DNA from 2 places in the Agaribacillus sp. DX54 genome. Region 2 is predicted to be linked to the other one. Evidence: riboswitches for the same ligand, from Rfam matches in the RefSeq annotation. Region 2 holds a riboswitch; the other holds the start of a gene.
The links. A riboswitch is a leader RNA that binds a small molecule or an ion and turns the genes downstream of it on or off. The one in region 2 is predicted to bind S-adenosylmethionine.
Positions count from the first base shown of each region.

Region 1: linked by a shared signal. The riboswitch ahead of AC04NP_RS14515 (O-acetylhomoserine aminocarboxypropyltransferase/cysteine synthase family protein) and the one ahead of AC04NP_RS19030 (4Fe-4S binding protein) in region 2 are both predicted to bind S-adenosylmethionine.

Region 1 is NZ_JBXEQE010000012.1:77,164-88,976, reverse strand. Features, by position in the region: gene kbl (glycine C-acetyltransferase) at 1-32, shown strand, start outside; gene AC04NP_RS14520 (hypothetical protein) at 50-913, opposite strand; SAM riboswitch class I at 1,571-1,672, shown strand; gene AC04NP_RS14515 (O-acetylhomoserine aminocarboxypropyltransferase/cysteine synthase family protein) at 1,925-3,250, shown strand; gene AC04NP_RS14510 (homoserine O-acetyltransferase family protein) at 3,262-4,305, shown strand; gene AC04NP_RS14505 (homoserine dehydrogenase) at 4,305-5,546, shown strand; gene AC04NP_RS14500 (AsmA family protein) at 5,753-8,782, shown strand; gene AC04NP_RS14495 (DoxX family membrane protein) at 9,053-9,541, shown strand; gene AC04NP_RS14490 (Gfo/Idh/MocA family oxidoreductase) at 9,561-11,219, shown strand; gene AC04NP_RS14485 (VOC family protein) at 11,431-11,813, opposite strand, start outside.
Region 2 is NZ_JBXEQE010000019.1:55,507-67,319, forward strand. Features, by position in the region: gene AC04NP_RS19010 (phosphoadenylyl-sulfate reductase) at 1-155, opposite strand, end outside; gene cobA (uroporphyrinogen-III C-methyltransferase) at 160-927, opposite strand; gene AC04NP_RS19020 (nitrite reductase) at 930-3,089, opposite strand; gene AC04NP_RS19025 (trans-sulfuration enzyme family protein) at 3,295-4,473, opposite strand; gene AC04NP_RS19030 (4Fe-4S binding protein) at 4,502-4,849, opposite strand; SAM riboswitch class I at 5,107-5,224, opposite strand; gene AC04NP_RS19035 (pirin family protein) at 5,324-6,235, opposite strand; gene AC04NP_RS19040 (zinc dependent phospholipase C family protein) at 6,193-7,041, opposite strand; gene rpsT (30S ribosomal protein S20) at 7,355-7,606, shown strand; gene radC (RadC family protein) at 7,720-8,430, shown strand; gene AC04NP_RS19055 (DUF1684 domain-containing protein) at 8,500-9,117, shown strand; gene pheT (phenylalanine--tRNA ligase subunit beta) at 9,240-11,654, shown strand; gene AC04NP_RS19065 (hypothetical protein) at 11,655-11,813, shown strand, end outside.

The DNA.
Region 1 (11,813 bases), on a different contig from region 2:
AAGTCGGAGAGCAGTTGGAGGTGCTGAGTTAAGTAGGAAGGGTGGCGTTTTACTTTAATGCGACCAGCTCGAGACCTATCAGATCAATAAGCTTTTCTTTTTGAAGCTGTGTCAGGTTGGGGTCACCCAAAAAACTCCTTGCTGCCAACTGCCGGAATGCCCGGATTCTTTTTGAATCATACAGTGCGAATGACTTTTGTATGGAAGCGGCTGCTTTGAAGACCTTTTTTTGGTTATAGTAATATACGGCATTATTATAATGAAGCAATCCGGCTAACTCTGTCAGGCTGATATTTTTATGATTAATGGTCACAGCATATTGATACAATTGCTCATGAGAGCCAACACTGAGGTTATTGTTGCTGTTATCTTTGTCAACGTAGTATCTGATCCTGTCTGCTATTTCTTTCGGATTGTCGTTTAAACCGCCGGTAGGATCTGTTGACTCTATAAGGAATTGTCGATCTCCCGATTTGGCAATTATCAATACATGAAAATCAAACTCTTTGATTTCGTAATCCATGCCGAGATAGTCCAATAATAAGGCGTAAAAAGCCGTCCCAGAGACACAATCGTAGGCTCCTCGTTCCAGTATATCCTCGACGGAGGTGTGGGGTTGGTAGTGTTTGAGATACTTTCTGTGGGTTTTATAGAATAAATAATTGAAAAATTTATTGTCGCTTTTAATCCGTGTTCTCTTCTGGCATAGTTTACCCAAATAGGTCCTGAGATCCGGTAGTACGCTATTTTTACTTTTATTTGTCTCATTTACCGTACCCAAAAATAGCGGGAGGTGCTTGTTGATGCCATCTGTGTTTCCTTGCACCCCGGCCTTGTTCATATCGGTTTGTCCTATCGATTCGGCATAAATCGACAACAGTAAAAAGGGTAATATGGTAAATAGTGTTTTCAAAGATTATATCTAATGTTAAGCGAATGTTAACTAATATAAAACTAAAGATAACGTAAAATTAACAATTATTTAACAATAGAAAGTTGGAAATTTAACGATTTTTACCTGTGTAAGGTTTCTTGATTTTTAGTAATTCTTCAGGTGAAAACCATAAGTACATCACTTTTTTCTGGCAAATTTAGGCTGATCTCTATTGTTAGTGTTAACAGAAAAGTATTAAAAAATAATAGAATAATACCAAAAAAATGAAGGATTTTATCGATTTTGTTGAACTTCCGGTACATCTCGCCCCAAGAATTTTGTCGAAAATGTTGCGCAGCAGCCACAAGACGCTTCCACCATCCCATACCCTTAATGATAAGAGGATGCGATGATTTCATAACCCCCGGCCCAAGGGTGTATCCCCCAAAATAGTTGTCAATTTTCCATTGTCAATTGTCAATTAACTCTAGTTGTTAAAACAAATTATACTTATTTGTTGGCCTTAGTCTTAGAATTACGAGTCCCGGATTGCAGGTTAGCGTCAAACCCGCAACCCCAACCTCGCAACCCGTAATCCGCAACCCCCAAAACAATTTCATCATGTTTCTTTCAAAAATTTGGAAACAAACTAATTTGTGTTTACGTTTGTATCCTCAAGTCAATTAAATTTTAATTGATTTATAAAGAAGCGTTAAGAGACAGGCTCGATGAAACGCTAGCAACCTGAACACTTGTTCAAGGTGCTAATTCCTGATCCCAGTTGGGAAAATATAAATTGATTAGCAATATGAAAAATCAACTCAGGTACTTCCGATTAACAGGATTTAAGGTTAAATCACAGATTAATGCTGCTTTCAGGACATTGAATCCATCATATATTAATAATCAGCATGCCCATTTGTCCATGTGCTGTTGTTGTTATATAATACCTTAGTTGCTTATCCGTTGGCCCGGATAGCATCCAACCAAAAAACTTCCCTCATCAGTTTATCAATTTAATCAAAATTTAACAGTAAAAAGTACAACGATATGTCACAAACATTAAAATTCGAAACCCTTCAATTACACGCAGGTCAGGAACTCGATGACAGTAGCAGCCGCTCGCGTGCCGTACCTATCCACCAAACTACCTCTTATGTTTTTAAAGATGCCGAACATGGGGCTAACCTGTTTGCCTTGAAAGAGTTTGGAAACATTTATACCAGGATCATGAATCCCACCACGGATGTTTTTGAGAAAAGAATCGCCGCGCTTGAAGGTGGGGTAGCAGCCCTGGCTGTGGCCTCGGGGCAGGCAGCTCAATTTATCGCCCTGAATAATATCATGCAAACCGGCGATAATTTTGTTTCCAGTTCATTTCTTTATGGTGGTACCTACAATCAGTTTAAAGTTTCTTTTAAAAGATTAGGCATAGAAGCCAGGTTTACCGAAGATGAATCTGTAGCAAGTTATGAAAAGCTGATAGACGATAAAACCAAGGCCCTGTACCTGGAAACCATTGGAAATCCGGGTTTTAATGTCCCTGATTTTGAGGCTATTGCTGCCCTCGCCAGGAAATATGACCTGCCTCTTATTGTGGATAACACATTTGGTGCGGGAGGGTACTTGTTTCAGCCCCTAAAACATGGCGCCAATGTGGTGGTAGCGTCAGCAACAAAATGGATTGGTGGCCACGGAACCAGCATTGGCGGCGTGATTGTCGATGGTGGTAACTTTAACTGGGCGAACGGCAAGTTCCCTGTATTTACAGAACCTGCGGAAGGATACCATGGATTGAACTTCTGGGAAATATTCGGTGAAGGTGGCCCTTTCGGAAACATAGCTTTTATCATCAGGGCCAGGGTTGAAGGGCTTAGGGATTTTGGTCCTGCACAAAGTCCGTTTAATTCGTTTTTGCTATTGCAGGGACTGGAAACCCTTTCACTAAGAGTGGAAAGAACCGTGGAAAATGCCTTAAAACTGGCACAGTGGCTGGAGCAACATGATCTTGTTGAAAATGTCAACTATCCTGGCTTAGCGTCGAGTCCGCACCATGGGAATGCCAAAAAATATTTAAAAAATGGTTTCGGAGGTGTATTGACCTTCGAAATTAAAGGAGGTAAGGAGAATGCCGAAAAACTGGTGAACAGCCTGCAGCTAATCAGTCATCTGGCCAATGTGGGTGACTCCAAAACGTTGATCATTCACCCGGCTTCCACTACCCATCAACAATTATCAGACGAGGAGCAATTAGCCTCAGGAGTTTTACCTGCCCAGTTACGGGTGTCTGTAGGAATTGAACACATTGACGATATCAAAGGTGATTTTGAACAAGCGTTTAAAAAGGTCTTTTCATCGGATCTGGCCACCGCTTAAGAACTAAAAATATGTTAAAGCATCATTTATTTGAATATAAAGAAAGTTTTAAATTGGAATCGGGAAGTAGTCTTCCCGGTTTCAATTTAGCCTACACAACTTACGGCACCTTAAACCAACGCCGGGATAACATTATCTGGGTCTGCCATGCATTGACCGCCAATTCCGATTTCACGGAATGGTGGCCGGGATTGTTTGGTAAGGGAAAGCTATACGATCCTGAAAAGTGCTTCGTGATATGTGCAAACATGCTTGGGGGGTGTTACGGCTCTACAGGCTCGCTTTCAACCAATCCTAAAACCGGCTTACCCTTTTATCATGATTTTCCGGATTTAACCAACCGGGATATTGTCAACGCCTTTGATTTGCTAAGACAAGACCTTGACATTGAAAAAGTCCACACCATTATCGGAGGCTCCCTGGGCGGACAACATGTGCTGGAATGGGTTATTAAAAATCCGGATGTTTTCAACAACATGGTAGTTATTGCATCGAATGCAAAACACTCGCCTTGGGGAATAGCGTTTAACGAATCACAGCGTCAGGCCATTGCCATGGATTTGACCTGGAAGCTCAGCACAGAAAAAGCGGGTATGAACGGAATGAAAGTAGCCAGGTCGATTGCCTTGTTGTCATACCGTCACTATGCCACTTATCTGGCTACCCAGGAAGAGGACGATGATGATGTAAAAGATAATTTTAAGGCTTCCTCTTACCAGGTTTATCAAGGCAATAAGCTGGCTAAAAGGTTTAATGCCTTTTCTTACTGGACCTTATCCAAGGCGATGGATTCACATAACGTCGGAAGGGGAAGAGGTGGAATTTTTAAGGTATTGCAAGGCATCAAAGCCAGGTCATTATTTATTTCTATTGCCACCGACCAGCTTTTTCCTGTTAATGAACAAAAATTTTTAGCCGACCACGTAGTTGATGCTACTTTTGAGATCATCGACTCCAGTTATGGTCACGACGGCTTTTTGATAGAAGCCAGGCAACTGACCAGTGCAGTAGCCAATTTTTATAAAGAAAACAAGTTAAACCCGGAAATTGTATAATGAAAAAAAAGAAGATAGCCTTATTTGGCTTTGGTTGTGTAGGCCAGGGATTGTACGATATCATACAGCAACAAAACGATCTTCCTTTCGAAATCTCTAAAATCTGTGTCAAAGACCCAAACAAAACCCGAAACCTGCCAGGCTCTGTATTTACTTATGACAAGCACGAAATTTTTAATGACAATGAAATCGAAATCATAGCCGAAGCCATCAGCGATGATGATGAGGCTTTAGAGATTGTCAAACTGGCGTTAAAACATGGGAAAAAGGTTGTTTCAGCTTCCAAGAAAATGCTGGCCGATAACCTTGCCGACCTCATAGAACTGGAAAGCAAATCCAGCGGGGTTTTGATCTATGAAGCCTCGGTCTGTGGCAGCATTCCTGTTCTCAGAACCCTGCAGGATTATTATCGAAGGAGTTCAATAGATGGAATTTCAGGCATTTTAAATGGGTCTTCTAATTACATCCTCAGCAAAATTATTGATGAAGACTGCTCTTATACCACCGCATTGAGGGAAGCCCAGGAGCTTGGTTTCGCAGAGACAGATCCTACCCTGGACGTTGGCGGATTCGACGCCTCCAATAAGCTATGCATCATCGCCCGCCATGGGTTCCATATGCCGTTAAAGACCAAAGAGATTTTTCAGTTCGGTATCCGGCACATATCGGAACATGAAATCGCATTTGCCCAAAAAAAAGGTTACAAGATCAAGCAGGTGGCCATTTTGCAAAAAACGAAGCGCAACAGGTATTTGGCTATGGTAATTCCTGCCTTTGTAGATGGTCATCATCCCTTGTACAAAATTGACAATGAATACAACGGAGTAATATTGCAATCGGAATTTATGGGCGATCAGCTCCTGACCGGCAAAGGGGCTGGCAGTCATCCGACAGGCTGGGCCATGTTTTCAGACCTGTTAGCCATTACCAATGGTTACCGATACAACTATTATAACAACGATCCGGCAGGCAGCTTGCCTGACACGGATTTTGCTTTTAACATTTACCTGAAATGTACATCAGATATGGTAATGATAGCGCTGGATTTCAAGTTGCTGGAGGATTTATCACCAGGTACCGCCTACAGGTTTGTGTATGGCTCTGTAAAATTAAAAGATTTGTTGAAATTCAGATCATCTGAAAATTTTAACACCACTTTCATTACCCTGGATCTACGGTATTTGCTGAATAAGTTGAGCGGTATAAATGAGAAAAAAGATATTGTTAAAGCCATGGTCTGAAAGAACACTTACCGGACCGAACAATAAGGATAATGATAATATAAGCTTAAAAAGGCTCATCGTAAGGATCGGGCCTTTTTTGATGGTATTGGACTAGTACCAAATCGGTTAAGATTTAATTTTACAATTAGTGCATATCAATGATCTTTGAATTATCGTTATAGTTTGATAGATCATAAACAGCTAGGTAAAAAATCAAAGCAACCATGAAAAAGATTATCATAATCATTGCGTCTGTTTTCGTGCTCTTTATGGGGGCGGCAGTAGCCATACCAATAATTTTCAAAGATGATATAAAAGCAGCTATCGATGCCGAAATTGCCAGATCGGTCAATGCCGATGTGTACTTTGATCCCGAAAAGCTGGGCCTTTCCCTGCTCAGTAATTTTCCCAGTATAACCGTTTCTATGGAAGAATTAGGCATTATTGGGCGTGATGAGTTTGCTGAAGATGTATTGCTGGCTGTAGAAAAATTTGAGTTGGAGGTAAACCTCTACCATTTGTTATTTGGAGATAACATCAGGATCAGCGGTATAACCTTAACCCGCCCCAACATTTTTATTAAGGTGTTGGAAAACGGTAAAGCTAACTATGACATTGCTGTTAAAAGTGAGACTGTGGAACAAGATACTGCTGTTACCTCCACCACCATGGCTATCAGTATTGACCATTGGGAAATCATAGAAGGTAAATTAAGATATGATGACCAGTCGATTCCTTATGTAATGAACCTGGAAGGATTAAATCATATCGGAAGCGGGGATTTTACTTTGGATGTACTGGATATGGATACCAGGACCACTATCGAAAAGGTCGATATTATGTTTGACGGGGTTGAATATTTATCAAACAAAAAACTTGACCTTGACATGATTTTAAACATGGATCTGCCGGCCATGAAGTTTACTTTTAAGGATAATACACTTAAAGTAAATGATTTTGCGGTAAACTTTGATGGAAGTTTTTCAATGCCTGATGAAGGCTATGAAATGGATATCGGCTTTTCCTCATCTGACAACAAATTTAAAAGCCTGCTCTCACTGGTGCCCGGTGTGTTCAAGGAAGGTTTTGAGGACATCAAGACCCAAGGGAACCTGGCTTTTTCCGGCAAAGTAAAGGGTGTTTATAGTGAGCGGCAAATGCCGGCTTTTCATCTGAATCTGAAAGTAGATGAAGCCATGTTCCGGTATCCTGACCTTCCAAAAGCAGTAAAAGACATTAATGTTGACCTGGTGCTGGATAACAAAGACGGCAACATAGATCATACATTGATAGACATCAAGAAATTTGACATGGATTTTGGTGGTAACCCGGTGACGGCTGTTGCTAAAATCGAGGGCCTTTCCAGATCTGCCATCCAAGCAGATATACATGCCAAACTGGACCTGGCAGCATTGAATGCCACTTTTCCTGTGGAAGGATTGGATATGAAAGGTATCTACAATCTTGATTTAGTAGCTGATGGCGTCTATGACTCCCTTCAGGGAAAGTTTCCTTCTATTACAGCAGACATGTCACTCAAAGAAGGTTACTTCAAATATGCCGACTATCCCATACCCCTGGAAAAAGTCAGTTTTGTTTCAACAGTAAAAAATGAAGGCGGAAGCATGGCCGGAACATTGATACAGGTAAAGCAGCTTGGCATGTTGCTTGACGGTGAAGAGTTTACCGGAGACCTTACCTTGAAGGATCTTGAAAACTATCAATGGGATGCTCATATCAATGGTAATCTCAATCTCGAAAAGCTTACCAGGATCTTTCCTTTGGATAGCATGCAGTTAAGCGGGCTGATTGCAGCAAACATTGCCAGCAAAGGAAAAATGTCAGATTTGGAAGCCGGAAGATATGATAAAATAGCCACCTCCGGAACCGTGGATGTCAGGGATTTTTCTTTTGTGAGTGAAGTTGATTTTCCACAAGGCATAAAAATAGATCAGGCCAAAACGGAGTTTGATGCTGAAAAAATCAAGCTAAGTAGTTTTAAAGGAAAGTTGGGAAAAAGCGATTTGCAGTTGACCGGAAATATCAGTAATTACTTGAATTATTTATTCAAAGAAGGAGCGCTGATTAAAGGGAAAATGACTTTTAATTCCAATAAATTTGACATTAACGAATGGATGGTTACCGAAGGTGAAGTTAGTGAAGACACTGCCACCTACGAAACCGAGGTTGTAGCGATCCCCAAAAACATCGACTTTCAATTGTCCGCTAATATAAAAGAGGTCGACTATGATAATATGAAACTGAAAAACGTAAAAGGTAATGTCTTGATCAGGGAAGGGATGGTCATATTGGACAAGGTGAATTTTAATACGCTGGGGGGCGCATTTGCCGTAAACGGAACCTATGACACACGTGATACAGACCGGCCTGCTTTTGATTTTGACCTGGATGTCGCAAACGTATCTATTCAGCAATCTTACATGACCTTTAACACAGTTAAGGCCTTTGCCCCGATTGCTCAGTTTGTGAATGGAAACTTTTCAACAAACTTTGCTTTAAACGGAGAATTGGGACAAGATATGATGCCTAAGTTGGGTACGATTACAGGATCCGGATTGGTGAATATTGTTGAGGCTGTCCTGGAAAAAAACAATATTACCAACGGCATAGCCGGCCTTACCAACCTGGATAAAGTTAACAATGTTGTCGCCATTAAGGATTTGCTTCTAAAAACTGAAATAAAAGATGGGAAGTTAAATGTAAAACCGTTTAACATAAAGTTGGGGAATTTTAATACTTTAGTATCCGGCAGCACAGGGCTTGACGGCAGCCTGGATTATGAGTTGGAAATGGATATTCCTGCTGGTTCATATGGTGCCAAATTCAATGCTTTGGTGAGTTCTGTTACCGGAGGAGGCAATACCTCGCAAAACATCAAGCTGCCAATAACTTTGACTCAGAATTTCACCGATCCCAAATTTGTTTTGGGCAATGCTTTCTCAAAGGATAATTTGAAGGAGCAGGTTACCGAAACCGCCAAGGAGAAGCTTTTACAACAGATCACTGATAACAAGGGTAAGGTCATCAAGGATCCCGCTGTTTCAAAGCTGGTAGATTCATCTTCGGTGGTGGATACCAAGGCACAGTTAAAAGCAAGGGAGGATAGTGTTAAAAAAGCCCTGGCGGAACAGGCAAAAGCCAAACAGGACAGTCTGAAAAAGATGGCGGATCAAACCAAGAAAAAGGCAGAAGACAAGATTAAAAACTTGCTGAAGTTTAATAAAAAGAATTAAGAACAATGCTTCTTTAGAATTCGCTTTTAGTAGTCATAGTATGACTTTGAGTCATACTATGACTATCGTCGTTATTTACTTCCGGTCCCGAGCTTCTTCAAAACCATCATAGCGTCTTTATTAACAAGCAGGTATTAAAGCTGAGCTTCTGCCCGTTATAAGTTCAAATCGGGTTACCACTGTAACAAAAGTGACTTCGGTCATGTTGTTAGAAAGGAACATTCCTTAATTTGGGATTCCGGAAACGTTTTATACATCAAATTTTCACCTATGAAAGATAATTATTCAAAAGGCCAATTAAGCGCTCTGGTCATCCTTAGACTATTAATTGGCTGGCATTTTCTTTATGAAGGCCTGATCAAACTTTTCAACCCTTCATGGACAGCCAAGGGATATTTGATCGGATCGGTAGGCCCTTTCAGGCACATTTTTAGATTCCTTGGAGAAGACTCGATGATTGGTTTTGTCGATTTTATGAATATTGCCGCGTTGATCGTGGTAGGATTGGGATTAGTTCTGGGGCTATGGAGTCGTTGGGCTAGCTATATAGGCATAGCTCTCCTGATCATGTATTACCTGGCTTATCCGCCCTTACCCGGTTTGGAGATTCCGGGACCCGCAGAGGGCAGTTACCTGTTTGTCAATAAAAACCTGATTGAGATATTCGCGTTGGCGGTGCTTATCAAATTTCCTACAGAGCAATATTTTGGTCTGGAGTTATTCTTTAGCCAAAGCTTCAAGAAGAAACCATCAATTTAAATCATTAAAAAATTAGATCATGGACGGAAACGAAAAAAAAACGTCGAGTGGATGGAGCCGGAGAACAGTTATTAAAGGATTAGCAGGGTTGCCGATTGTAGGGGGTGCTCTTGTGGGTGCCGCCGGTGTTAGCCAATCAGCTAAGAAAGAAAGGGAAAGCATTCTGAAAACCCTGAATATAAACGCTTCTCCTCCGCCTCCCGTAGGCTCTATGAGTGGGGATCCGATCAAAATCGGTATTATCGGTTTCGGAATACGCGGGGAGCAGTTGTGCCGGGCAGCCGGCTTTGCCACCAATGAATGGTTGGAAAATGCCCGTGAAGCGGTGGCCAAAAACCCCAGGAATACCCGCTTAAAATCTTTCCAGGAGCAGGAAGATCTCAACATTCGGATTACAGCGGTCTGTGATCTTTTTGATATCAGGGCTGAAATAGCCCTTGCATCTTTTGGTAACAACATCAAAAGATACGCTACTTATAAAGAACTGCTGGACAAAGGGGATGTTGATGGTGTGATCATAGCTACAGCAGACCACTGGCATGCCCCTATTGCTATTGCTGCATTGGAGGCAGGGAAACACGTTTATGTGGAAAAGCCAATGACGCATAACATTGCCGAAACCTATGCCCTCCGGGAAGCCGCTAAAAACTCCAGCGCTGTATTTGCTGTCGGCCACCAACACCGGCAAACCCAGAGTTTCCTGACTGCACAGGATGTGATCAAAAAGAATATACTGGGCCATATCTCACTGATTCAGGCCAATACCAACCGGAATTCAGATAACGGCGCCTGGCAATACCATATTCACGAGAAAGCCAGCCCGCAGACCATCGACTGGCAGCAGTTTCTTGGAAGTGCTCCGGAAATACCTTTTAACAAGGAGCATTTCTTCAGATGGCGTAAATGGTGGGCCTATGGATCGGGCCTTTCAGGTGATCTGATGACCCACGATTATGACCGCATCAACTGCATCCTTGAAATGGGGATACCCCGCTATGTCACAGCATCCGGCGGTATTTACACGCATAGGGACGGCCGTAATGTGCCTGATGTGTTCCAGGTAAATATGGAATATCCTGAATTTGTTACAGGGGCTTCAACAGAAAAAACCAGAGGGATGACCCTGATGTACAGCGCTACGCTGGGAAATCAGCATGGCAGAAAGACTTTGTTGATGGGCAATGATGGCACCATGGAGCTGGGTAACAGCCTTACTATTTTTGCAGATCCACGTTCTGAACGCTACAAACCTACCGTTAGAAAGTATGGTATCCGGCCTGGCGATCCCATTTATAGTTATAATCCGGCTTCGGACCAGGTGGACGGAATAACTTCTGCCACCTCCAAGTATTTTGCCGACAAGGGTTTGCTGTGGACCTACAGGGATGGTAAGCTGGTAGATTCAACTTTTCTGCATATAAAGGAGTGGTTGAGTTGTATCAGGAACGGTGGATCCCCGAGCTGTGGTATTAAAGAAGGTTTCGAAGAGGCCATCACTGCCCACATGGCAGGACTTGCGTACAAGATAGGCCGCCGTGTGGAATGGGATCCTGTCAAGGAGGAAATTATTACTATGCCTGGTGAAGATCCGGATCAAATCCTGTTGGCAGATACAGACAACATTTACCTTGGAGCCAGTTTTCAAGGTCGAGGTAGAGAGACAACACTCGCATTATAATAACATTCCAGTGTTAAAGCTCCTTCGTGTCTTGGTGCCTATATAAGTGATTTGTAAGTTATTGAATATCAATTTTATGAATTATTTATTTTTGTTAAATGTTTGGTCAATTGTCTGACCTTGGGGAACTTTGTGGTTAACCATTTTTCACCACAAAGGCACCGAGACACGAAGAGACACAGGGGTTTTAGCAGATGAGGTGAGTGTACAGTTATTCCCAAATGCCATAAGGCACTATTTCCAGCAAATGCCCGTCCGGATCTTCAAAATAGAATGATTTGAGATCATTTTTCCAGTCCTGCTCGTGAATAATTTCGATGTTTTTTGAGGCAATAATGGCTTTGTGTTTTTGATAGTCTCCGGGACTTACTTCAAAAGCCAGGTGCTGTTTTCCGGCGGCAAAATGTGGGGGCAGTAGGGTTTCATTCCTGGTGGCTTCAGCGATAAAACAGAGAAGCACGGATGTGCCGGCCCTGAAAAAAACATGTCTGCCCGCTTTTTTGCCAATGATGGGAAACCCCAGTTTTTCATGATAGAATTTGATGGAGGCATCAATATCCCGGATGTAAAGGCAGGTTTCTTTGATCTGGCGGA
Region 2 (11,813 bases):
TTCACCTGGCTTAACATGTGCAATAACACAACCGATGTGCTTCCGAATGAAGAGGTCACAAGAATTTTGGCTTCATCATGTTCACAGAATAGTTTTTCCAGCCTTTCCCGGGGTGTTAGCGATGTATAATGGTTGTTGTCAAACAGCCTTTCCATAGCGTTAAAATTTTGGATGGTTATTGAATCGCTCCACGTTTTTTATTTTTTCATAGAAATATTCATGAGTGCCTACCGCTTCCCCGATTACAATCATCGCAGGACCTGGCAGCCGGTGTTCCTGTTGTTTTGACAAAAGCGTGGCTGCGGTGCCAAAAATAATGTTCCCGTCCTCCAGTGATCCTTTTGAGATCAATGCCGCCGGAAGATTACCCCTTCCTGACTTTTTATAGATGGCGGTAATTTGGTCCAGCTTCTTCAGGCCCATGAGCAGTACTACCGTGGCGGTTGACCGGGCAGCCTGAAAAACATCTTTGGAAAGTGTTCCGTCTTTGGTTGTGGCCGTTATTACCCAGAAACTCTCGTTGATTCCTCTTCTGGTTAATGGTATGCCATATAAGCCGGGAAGGTTAACACTGGATATGCCAAGAATAGCCTCTGTTTCAATAGAAAATGTCTCTGCATATTCCAGTTCTTCTTTTCCGTGGGCAAATACAAAAGGGTCTCCACCTTTTAGCCTTACCACATGATTTCCTCTCAGGGCACGATCCACAATCAGTTGATTTATTTCTTCCTGCTTGTAGGAGTGGTATCCGGCCCTTTTTCCTACATAAATTTTTTCGGTGCCGGGCCGGGCATACTCCAGTAAGTCCGGATGTGCCAGTGCATCATATAAAATGACATCAGCCTTTTTGATGGCCTTCATGCCTTTTATGCTAATCAGGTCCGGGTCTCCCGGACCGGCACCTACCAATGTTAATTTGCCGTTCATGATTATGCTTTATAAAAATTATCTACTACCAGCTTTTCTTTCTGTGTAACATCACCGGCAATTTGATTGGCACGGTATGTTTTAACCTGCTGCAAAAATTCATGGGCCAGCTTCAGATATCGCTTTGCAAAATCTGCATTTGGTGTATTTTGATTGATTTGCAAGACCAGGGTTTCGAAGTTTTCGTTAAGCGTTAATTTGCCGGCTTCAACAAAATGTTTGTCAAAATCCCTGATAATACCAATATGTGTATTACATCTGATATCTTCACTTAACAGTAATGCTTTTGCACCGATTACAAACGTATTGTAAGCATTATAAATCGTCCTGTCATACTCATCGGCAGCCAGATCTTTTTCACCATTCGCCAGTTTTTCAGTGGCATCCTCGATGATCGTTCCGACAACGTCATAGCTGACACCGGCACATTCACCCACACCAACTGCTGGCACAAAATTATCAGTTCCCCCCCAGTCGATATAATCCGATTCCGTTAGCTGAGTCGGATCAATGAGGTGTTTTATCAGATCATAAAAATATATTTTACCATATCTTTTATAGTAACTGTTGAAGTACTCTCCCGGAAGCGCATTTTCCTTATAATCATCCAGAATAATTCTCAACGCCTGTGGTGCCTTTTTTGATGGTAGCTTGGCCACTTTGTCGGCGACAAACCCATTTCCTTCAGGGTCGACCCCACCCCCAAGTAATACCACCAAAGCCGGTACAACCAGTTGTCCGTTTTTAATTGAACTTCCATGAAAACCGATGTTCGCTGCCATGTGTTGTCCGCATGAATTCATGCATCCGCTGATTTTAATATGAATGTCTGCATCAAAGATTAAATCCTTGTATTCTTCCCTGATGATTTTTTCCAGGGCTTCTGCAACGCCGGTGCTGTTACTTACACCAAGGTTACAGGTATCTGTTCCGGGGCAGGCTGTGATGTCAGCAATGGTGCCAAAACCGAATTCCGCCAGGCCCAGGGCGTTTAATTCATTAAATACCTGAGGTAATGCGCTGGTTGGTATATATTTCAATAACAGGCCCTGATTAACTGTGATCCTCAGGTCATCGGCGGCATGTTTTCTGACGATATCTGATAATTTTCTGGCTCTTTCCGCATCGATGTTGCCGTTTGTTAACTTGATCCGGATACCATGAAAGCCTTTGTGTTTTTGCTCAAATACATTTGATTTTAGCCAATCCCGATATTTTTCTTCCTCCTCAATAGTCACATCAGAATAATCCTGTTTTTCCGGTAGCACCAACTCAGGTACCAGCGTCCTGTCAATTTCAATTGATTGGTGGGGGATGGCCTTACGTTCTTTTTCCACTAATTCAAGGAATTTTTCCAATCCCAATCCTCTTTTTTCATCTATTAAGAATTTCAGTCTTGCTTTGAACCTTTTTTCACGTTCCCCATAACGGTCAAAAACCCTGAGCGCTGCCTCGGTGAAAGGGATAATCTGGTTTTCAGGTAAAAACTCGTAGGCAGTCCTGGCCACAAAAGACTGTGCACCCAGGCCGCCACCTACCACAGTTTTAAAGCCTCTGATTTCCTTGCCATCCTCAATTTTCACAACTGGAATAAACCCAAAATCATGAAAATAGGTGAACGCCGAGTCTTTGTCACTGGAAGAGAAAGCAATCTTTACCTTTCTTCCCATATCCTGACATATTGGATTTCTAAGAAAATATCTGAAAACCGATTCAGCATAGGGGGTTATATCAAAAGGTTCATTGGGATCGATTCCTGCCAGTGCAGAGCCGGTTACATTACGTACAGTATTACCACATGCTTCACGGGCTGTTACCCCGACCTCTTCTAATTCTGTCCAAATGGCAGGACTGTCGTCCAACTTTACATAATGCAATTGAATATTTTGCCTGGTGGTAGTATGGAGGTTACCATTCGTATATTTCTCCGAGATATCGGCTATCCGTGTCAATTGATCGGCGGTAAGCCGGCCGTAAGGTATTTTGGTGCGAAACATCTGCACACCCAATTGTCTTTGTCCATACACGCCCCTTGTAAGCCGGTACGCTTTAAACTTCTCTTCGTCTATCTTGCCATCACGAAAACGACTGATTTTCTCTGCCAACTCGCGAATATCTTCTTTCGCTTCGGTTGAAATTTTGTTATTTAATTCTGGTGTCATTTTTATAGATTGTTTAATACTTTGATTACAACTCACAAAAAAAGCCTTCCTGTGTCAGCAGGAAGGCTCTAAAACTTATACTAAACTTGCATAAAATTACAGATGCTCCCTGCTGATACAGTTTCGACAACAACAAAAACAAGCCATCATACACAGGTTAACCAGGCAAAGGGGAGCGATATAGTATATTTTTATTCTCATAGTTCTATTTAGATGCATTTAATGCGTTTACGATGTCTTCCAATATATCATTGACATTTTCCAAACCCACAGAAATACGGATCAGGCCCGGAGATATACCCACAACTTTCCGGTCTTCTTCCGAAAGTTTTGAATGTGTCGTTGAGGCCGGATGTGTGGCGATGGTTCTGGCGTCGCCGAGATTGGCTGTAAACGACAACATTTTCAGACTATTCAAGAACCTTTGGCCCCTTTCCAAACCACCATTAACCACAAATGTGATTAGCCCCCCGCCATATCTCATCTGTTTTTTGGCTAAATCGTACTGCGGGTGTGACTTTAGGAATGGATACTTAACCGACTCAAGTTCCTCGTGTCCTTCAAGGTATTCAGCAATTTTCATGGCATTTTCACAGTGTCTTTCCATGCGCAAGGGCAGGGTTTCCAGACTTTTCGACAGTATCCAACCATTAAAAGGTGACAGGGCAGGTCCGGTATGCCGTGTAAAAAACCTTATTTTGTCAATCAAATCACGTTTTCCAAGAATTGCCCCGCCAATGGTTCTGCCTTGACCATCCATAAACTTGGTGGCAGAGTGAGTCACAATTTGCGCTCCATATTTTGACGGTTGTTGCAGTATGGGCGTGGCGAAACAATTGTCAATGTTCAAGACAAGTCCATGCTTTTCCGCAAGTCCTCCCAGCCACTCCATATCTATCAGATCCAAACCCGGGTTGGAAGGTGTTTCAGCGAAAATCATTTTTGTATTTTTTCTGATCTTTCCCTCCCAATCTGACGGGTCGTTGATATTTGCGTAGGTGTGTTCAATGCCCCATTTCGGAAAAATTTGGGTAAAGATCTGATGTGTGGATCCAAACACCGAACGGGAAGCCAGCACATGATCTCCGGAATTAAGCAGCGCAGCCATACTGGAAAACATAGCTGCCATGCCTGAGGCAGTCGCGATACCATCTTCGGTTTCCTCCAACAAGCAAAGCTTTTCTACAAATTCTGAATTATTGGGGTTTGAAAACCTTGTATAAATGTTACCTTCGATTTCATCTGCAAACAGTGCTCTGGCCTGCTCAGCATCTTCGAAAGTAAAGCTTGAAGTCATGTAAATCGGCGCACAATGCTCCCTGTATGATGCCTTGCCATTTTGTGTCCTGATGGCCTTCGTTTCTATGTGTTTAAATTCACTCATATTTAGTGCGCTGTCGCAATCTATCCTTTTAAACTAAATGTAAACCTTCTTTTTTAGTCAATAGCATTTCTTCACTTTCTACATGTTCCGGATCTTCAACACAGCAATCAACCGGACATACCGCGGCACATTGTGGTTCCTCATGAAATCCCACACACTCGGTGCATTTGCCGCTGACAATAAAATAAAAGTCTTCCGAAATCGGTTCCTGATCTTCTTGTGCATCAATTACATTTCCATGGGCATCGGTAACTTCTGTTAATCCATTGCCTTCCCCCCATTTCCAATTTATTCCTCCTTCGTAAATGGCTGTATTTGGGCATTCCGGCTCACAAGCTCCACAGTTGATACATTCGTCGGTAATCATTAATGCCATTTTTCTCTTTGTTTTAGCGGTTCAGGATTTAACTCCTTCGCCTGTTTCTTCTGAAAATTATTGATTTGATGTAATTTGATTGCGCTGAGACAAGTTTGTCTCAGGCCAGATTATCCTTCATGAAAGATAAAATGTATTGATTAGCAACAACAACACCCAAACACTAGAGTATCATTCTCATTATGAATAATAGAGGGGCTCAAAAGTGAGGCTTTTTCGGCTGTTAAAAGATTTGTGTTATTTTTCATTGTTTCATTAATTTATATTCTCCCGTCTTTCGGGATCAGGAATTAGCACCTTCTATCAATTTAATAAATTGCTGATATGGTTGCTAGCGCTTCACAGAGCCTGTCTCTCCGCGCTTCTTTATAAATCAATTACCTTATAATTGACTTGAAGTTCCAAATATAAAAGGTAATTGTTATGTTTCCAAACGGAATTCAAATTACTTAAGTTCAGTTTATTTAAACAAAATCAGATTTTAGCTGAAATACCCTGCATATTGGCATAGGTTTCATACCCCGGATTATCAGGAACTTCTATAATAAACAGTCCGGCAACCGATTCATTGCTTATAGAAATCTCTTTTTCTTCCTTGATCAATACAAAATCATCCTGCCCCACGGCCTCTTCATTTAACGAGAGGAATCCTTCGGTCACATATATTCCCAGCATGTTTTTGTTGTTTATTTCTATTCTGTGGTGTCCCTCGGAAAACCGGAGCGCTCTGATACTTTCAATATTGGCATTCATCGTTAAAGGTGAACCAGGCCCTTTTAAAGTTCTGACTACACAACCGGATTCTTTTGACTCCGGAAAGCTGTCTGCCCTGTAATCGCTGTAGGTAGCGGGATTGTTCAGGGTTTTTCTCAAGTCCGGGTCGACCCAAATCTGGAAGATGTGCGCACCGGGCAAAAATCTCTCGGCATGGGATATGCCCTTTCCTGACCTGATAATCTGCATGTCACCAGCCCGGAGCCTTTTCCAACTTTGTAACTGCGAGTCATAGTGTTCAATTTCACCTTTTAATACAAAAGACATGATTTCAAAACCCTGATGTGGATGTTCCCCGATTAACCCACCTTGATCGGACCAGGCATGGGCCCAGTAAAACAAGGAAGAAAAGGGCTTTAACTCGCCTCCCTCGTGCGGAAAACCGATTGGCTTGTTTTCTTTGATGGCTCCTGCTGCAAACTGGCCGCTGGCCTGTTCTTTTTTTGGATAGATAGTTATTGCCATGATTGAATTAACGGAGGCGCTCATTAAATGTTGCAACATGTAATTTAAGCTTTTAGCCAACACCAGGGTAAGTCTGGGTGGGAAGGCTACATTGACCTCCATCTTCAATTCTTGTGAGGTCTTGCAGGAAATTTTTTCTGTTGCCATAAAAGACTCTCTTCCTCTAGTAGTTTTTCCAGCAAGCTCATATTATTCTCACTGTTCAGGCCCACCAGTACCGGTTGGCCTGCGTCAACCCAGGCAGTATACCAAAAGTCCGCCACCATCTTGATTGAAGCCTTCAACTGGCGTTCAACCTGTCCATTAAGCTTTTTTTCGTAAGCTTGACTAAAAGGTTTGGAATATACCTTGACAGTTTGTCCGTTCCGTTCTTCAAAGCTGTATTTTTTGTCTTCAGCAAAGGATTCGCTCAATAATTTTTCAAACAACAAAACCGAGTCAACGGCTTTGTGCGCATTTTTTATGGCCTGCCAGGCAATTCTTTGAGGGTTGGATAAATAAGAAGCCTTGCCTACAAACAAATCGTAACTATCGGCAGAGAGTTCAGGAATTCTGGATTCCCAGAAACCGTGAATGCCATATTGACCGGTTAATTGTCCGTTATAATTGCTCGTAGTATGCAGTGGAACGTTGGCATCTCCTATATAATGTCCAAGATCGGCTGAAAGTTTTAAAATCTTATGGAAATCTTTTTTCTCAAAGGCCTTGGTAAGCTGATGCTTTACCTTCACTATATGCCATGGCACGACTCCACGGCTCATCAGGGTATCGATTGAAAATTTTTCAACAGCATCCTTCCAGTAAAAAGCTGATTGATCCAAACTTTCCGCCGGAAAATGGTCCAGGTCAATATAATGTTTTGGCGCTTCTCCCTTTATGGCATATCTTCTTTTATCAGGATCTACGGCGTGGTCTTCCAAAAAGCGGATGTTAGGTTTATAGAAAACTATCATTTCTGGGGGTAAACAAAATACCGCCAGACGGTTAATCAGCTTATGGGCATAAAAGCCCCACAAAGGTTTTTCTGTTGCAATACGGTTTGAATATTCAGGATTGTTACCATTAAAATGGCATAGCAGCAACGATAATAAAAAAATACATGATCTGTTCATGGTCTGGTGGCATTTTAAAAAAAGGGGGGAATTCTATAGTAATATAAACAGGAATTATTGCAGGAGAAAACAAAACTTAAAAATTATCTTGCGTTTTTGTAATTTATAGAATTAGTATTAAATTTGCATTCTTAAAGAAAATGAAGGGTATAAAATGGCGAATCATAAATCTGCGTTAAAAAGGATACGGTCTAACAATGCCAAAAGGCTAAGGAACAGATATCAACATAAAACAACCAGGACCTATATCAAAAAACTGAGGGAAACTACCGATAAAGCAGAGGCAGTAGAACTATTGAAAAAAGTTTCCAGTATGCTGGATAAGTTGGCCAAGAGAAATATCATTCATAAAAACAAAGCAGCCAATAATAAATCAAAACTAACAAGCTACGTAAACAGTTTGTAAGAAAAATACAGAAGAAAAAATTTGGCCTTGTGTTGAAAAAACATGAGGCTTTTTTTATATTAGAAGACTTTTTTTTGGGGCTCCAGAGGGGCAATACATTTTTTAGACTTATTATGAAAAACACCACCTACAGAGTCGGCGACGGCTTCCATATTCGCCATTGGGCTGAACAAGACAGACCACGGGAAAAGCTTTTAAATAAAGGTAAATCTTTCCTTACGGATGCAGAGCTTTTAGGAATTTTGATTGCTACCGGCACGAAGTCATTGAGTGCAATTGATTTAGCCAGAAGTGTGTTAAACGAGTTTAATCACGATCTCAACACAATCGCCAGGCTTGATGCCAAAGAATTACAAAGGATCAAAGGCATAGGCGAGGCAAAGGCCATAGCCATTATCAGTGCCTTTGAACTGGGGCGAAGGAGAAATGAAATCGCTCCCAACCGTAAATTTAAAATAACCTCATCATCAGATGTCTACAAATTAATGAGGCCAGTCCTGCTGGATCAGCCAACAGAGCATTTTTGGATCATACTTTTAAACCGTGCCAATCAGGTTCTGAAAAAACTTGCCGTGAGCATGGGAGGGGTGTCGGGTACCCTGGCAGATCCCAAGGTTATATTCAAACATGCCCTCAACCACCTGGCCAGTTCTATCATCCTTGTACATAATCATCCCTCAGGTACCCTCAAACCCAGTGAGGCTGACATCCGATTAACCAGCCAGTTAAAATCATCCGGTAAAATGCTTGATATACCGGTACTCGATCATTTGATTTTTACAGATGAAAGTTACTTTAGCTTTAGCGATGAGGGCATATTATAAAACTATATCCAAAGGTGCATTTTGCCCGTAATTTCCGTTATTTTTGCCAGGAGGATAAAGATAACGATCATGAAAAACACCCGTATTCTGTTGTTTGTGGCTTGCTTAGTGGTTATTGGCAGTATAATTTACACATTTTCAGATACAGGTGAAGATATTTCCTATACTGAGTTAATTCAGCAGGAAAGAAATGAAAAGGATGAATTTCTTCGTAATTCAGCAGACTCCCCTTTAACTGTCGCAGATAAAAAAGAATTCGAGGGTTTAAGCTACTATCCTGTCGATAAGACCTACAAAGTCAAGGCTACCTTAGCGCTGCTTACTGCCAGAGAAATTGTGACTATGCCTACCTCTGACGGTAAAGAAAAGCAATATAAAAAATATGCTTACGCCAAATTTCAATTAGGTGGTGAAGCATTGCGACTGGTGTTATATCAATCCGTTCAAAAACCAGATGACCAGTTGTTTCTTCCTTTTGCTGATGGAACCAGTGCGCTGGAAACCTATGGAGCAGGCAGGTACCTGGACTTTGAAATACCTGACAATAATGAGTTGATTATTGATTTTAACCTGGCCTACAACCCTTACTGTGCTTATAGTGATAAGTTTAGTTGTCCCTTGCCTCCCAAGGAAAACTTTTTGTCCGTTGCTATTAAAGCAGGCGAGAAAAACTATTTGAAAAACTAATGTCTGGTGATAATTCAGGTAAATTTATAATTTTGCTGTTTATTTTGCCATCAGATTGATTCAATTTAACATTTTTGTTTTTTTATATACGGGCAAAAAACCCATTTAGCACTGAAACTAATATGAAGATTTCTTTAAAATGGCTCAAAGAATACATTGAGGTCAAAGATAAACCGGAGGTATTGTCCGAAACTCTTACGCAAACCGGACTTGAGGTTGAAGGGATAGAAAAGTATGAATCGGTAGAAGGTGGATTAGAAGGAATGGTGATCGGGAATGTATTGACCTGTGAAAAACACCCCAACGCTGATAAGCTGAAGATAACTACCGTCGATGTAGGCGAAGAGGAAACATTGCCGATTGTATGTGGTGCTCCAAATATAGCGGCAGGCCAACGGGTGGTAGTGGCCAAGGTAGGTTCAACACTGTATCCCAAATTTAGTGAGCCCTTTAAGATTAAAAAAACAAAAATAAGAGGTGAATTGTCTATGGGCATGATTTGTGCTGAAGATGAGATCGGGTTAGGAGATTCTCATGACGGGATAATGGTTTTGGAAACAGATTTAAAACCCGGAACTCCTGCCAGTGAATATTTTAAACTTGAAAATGATTACATTATCGAAATAGGATTGACCCCCAACCGAGGTGACGCTATTTCCCATATTGGCGTAGCCAGGGATCTCAAAGCTGTATTTGACAAATCTATAAAATGGCCGTCGGTAGATCAATTTAAAATTGACAACACTGCACGTTCAATTCGTGTTGAGGTAGAAAATCGGGAGGCCTGCCCAAGATATTCCGGCGTTACCATGTCGAATATCAGCGTAAAACCATCACCGGATTGGCTACAGGTACGGTTGCGTTCCATCGGCCTAACGCCCATCAATGCCGTGGTGGATGTAACCAATTTTGTGTGCCATGAAATAGGTCAACCCTTACATGCTTTTGATGCCGATAGGATTACCGGCCATAAAATAATCGTTAAAACCCAGGCTGAAGGCACAGGTTTTGTTACCTTAGATGGAAAAGAGAGAAGACTGGCCGCTGATGATCTCATGATTTGTAACGAAAAAGAAGGCATGTGTATTGCGGGAGTATTTGGGGGCATCAAATCAGGAGTAACCGACACAACCTCAAATATTTTCATTGAAGGGGCCTATTTTTCACCTGATTACATTAGAAAAACCTCCGTGACCCATGGATTAAAAACTGATGCTTCATTTCGATTTGAGCGTGGTACCGACCCTCGAATTACTATCTATGCAGTAAAAAGGGCAGCTTTGCTGATAAAAGACATCTGTGGCGGTGACATATCTTCGGAAATCGTCGATGTTTATCCCGAACCGGTTGAGGACACAAGTATAAAGGTGAAGTTCAGCCATATCAACAGACTGATTGGTAAAGAGATAGATCAGGCCACAATTTTCAAGATTCTGGAAAACCTGGATATAAAAACTGACAACCGGGAAGATGAGAGTTTTATTGCGCTGGTACCACCGTATCGTGTCGATGTCAAAAGGGAAGCAGACATTGTGGAGGAGATATTGCGAATTTATGGTTTTAACAATGTGGAATTACCTGATCATATTGGCACCGATTACTTGTCTGAATTTCCTGTTATTGACAGGGAACAGGTTCAATTCAGGACTTCCGAAATGCTTGCGTCCATGGGCTTCAATGAAATCATCACCAACTCTTTAACCAAACCCAGCTATGCGGTTAATGCTGATTTTATTGACGAAACTAAACATGTCGAGATTTTAAACAAATTAAGTGAAGACCTGGGTGTACTGAGACAGGATATGGTATTCACTGGTTTGGAATCCCTGGCCTATAATATTAACCGAAAACAAAAGAATCTGAAGTTTTTTGAATTCGGGAAATCTTATTTCAAAAGCGAAAAAGGCTATGGCGAAAAGACTGGTCTCAGTCTTTTACTGACCGGAACGGTGGAGGATGAAAATTGGATTAATAAGGCACGTCAGTTAGAATTTTATGATCTTTCGTCCGTGGTTGCAAAAATTTTAAATAAATTTAGCGTTACAAATACCGATAGTAAAGCAATTTATGACGGATTATTTGCCTTTGGTCTACAAATTTCTGTAGGAGGCAGGGAAATAGTAGCTTTTGGGAAGCTTTCTGAAGATGTTACCGGTCAGGCAGACATACAGGAAGATGTGTGGTATGCGATCTTCAACTGGGAATATCTGTTAAAGCAAAGTGACAAGCGTGTTAATTATGAGGAAATCTCCAAGTTTCCGGAAGTGCGAAGAGATTTATCCCTGGTTTTGGATAAAAAAATTGGATTTGATAAAATCAGGCAGATTGCGGAAAAAAGTGAAAGCAGGTTATTGAGAGACATCAGTGTATTTGATGTATATGAAGGCGAAAGTGTAGGTACAGGGAAGAAGGCCTACGCCATAAAATTCATTTTACAGGATCACCACCAAACCCTAACCGATAAAACGATTGACAAAACCATGGATAGGTTAATGAAGTCGTTTGAAAAAGAACTAGGAGCAATTATCAGAAAATAAATGGATCGCGAAATACTAAATTCTGAGTTTCAGGCGCTGGAAAGAAGGCTAAAACTTTTGTTGAATGAGCATAAGGCGCTAAAGGAAGAAATTCAATATCTTAAAGACGAAAATAACCAACTCAAGGTTTCTATCAGAACTAAGGATGATCATTTAAAT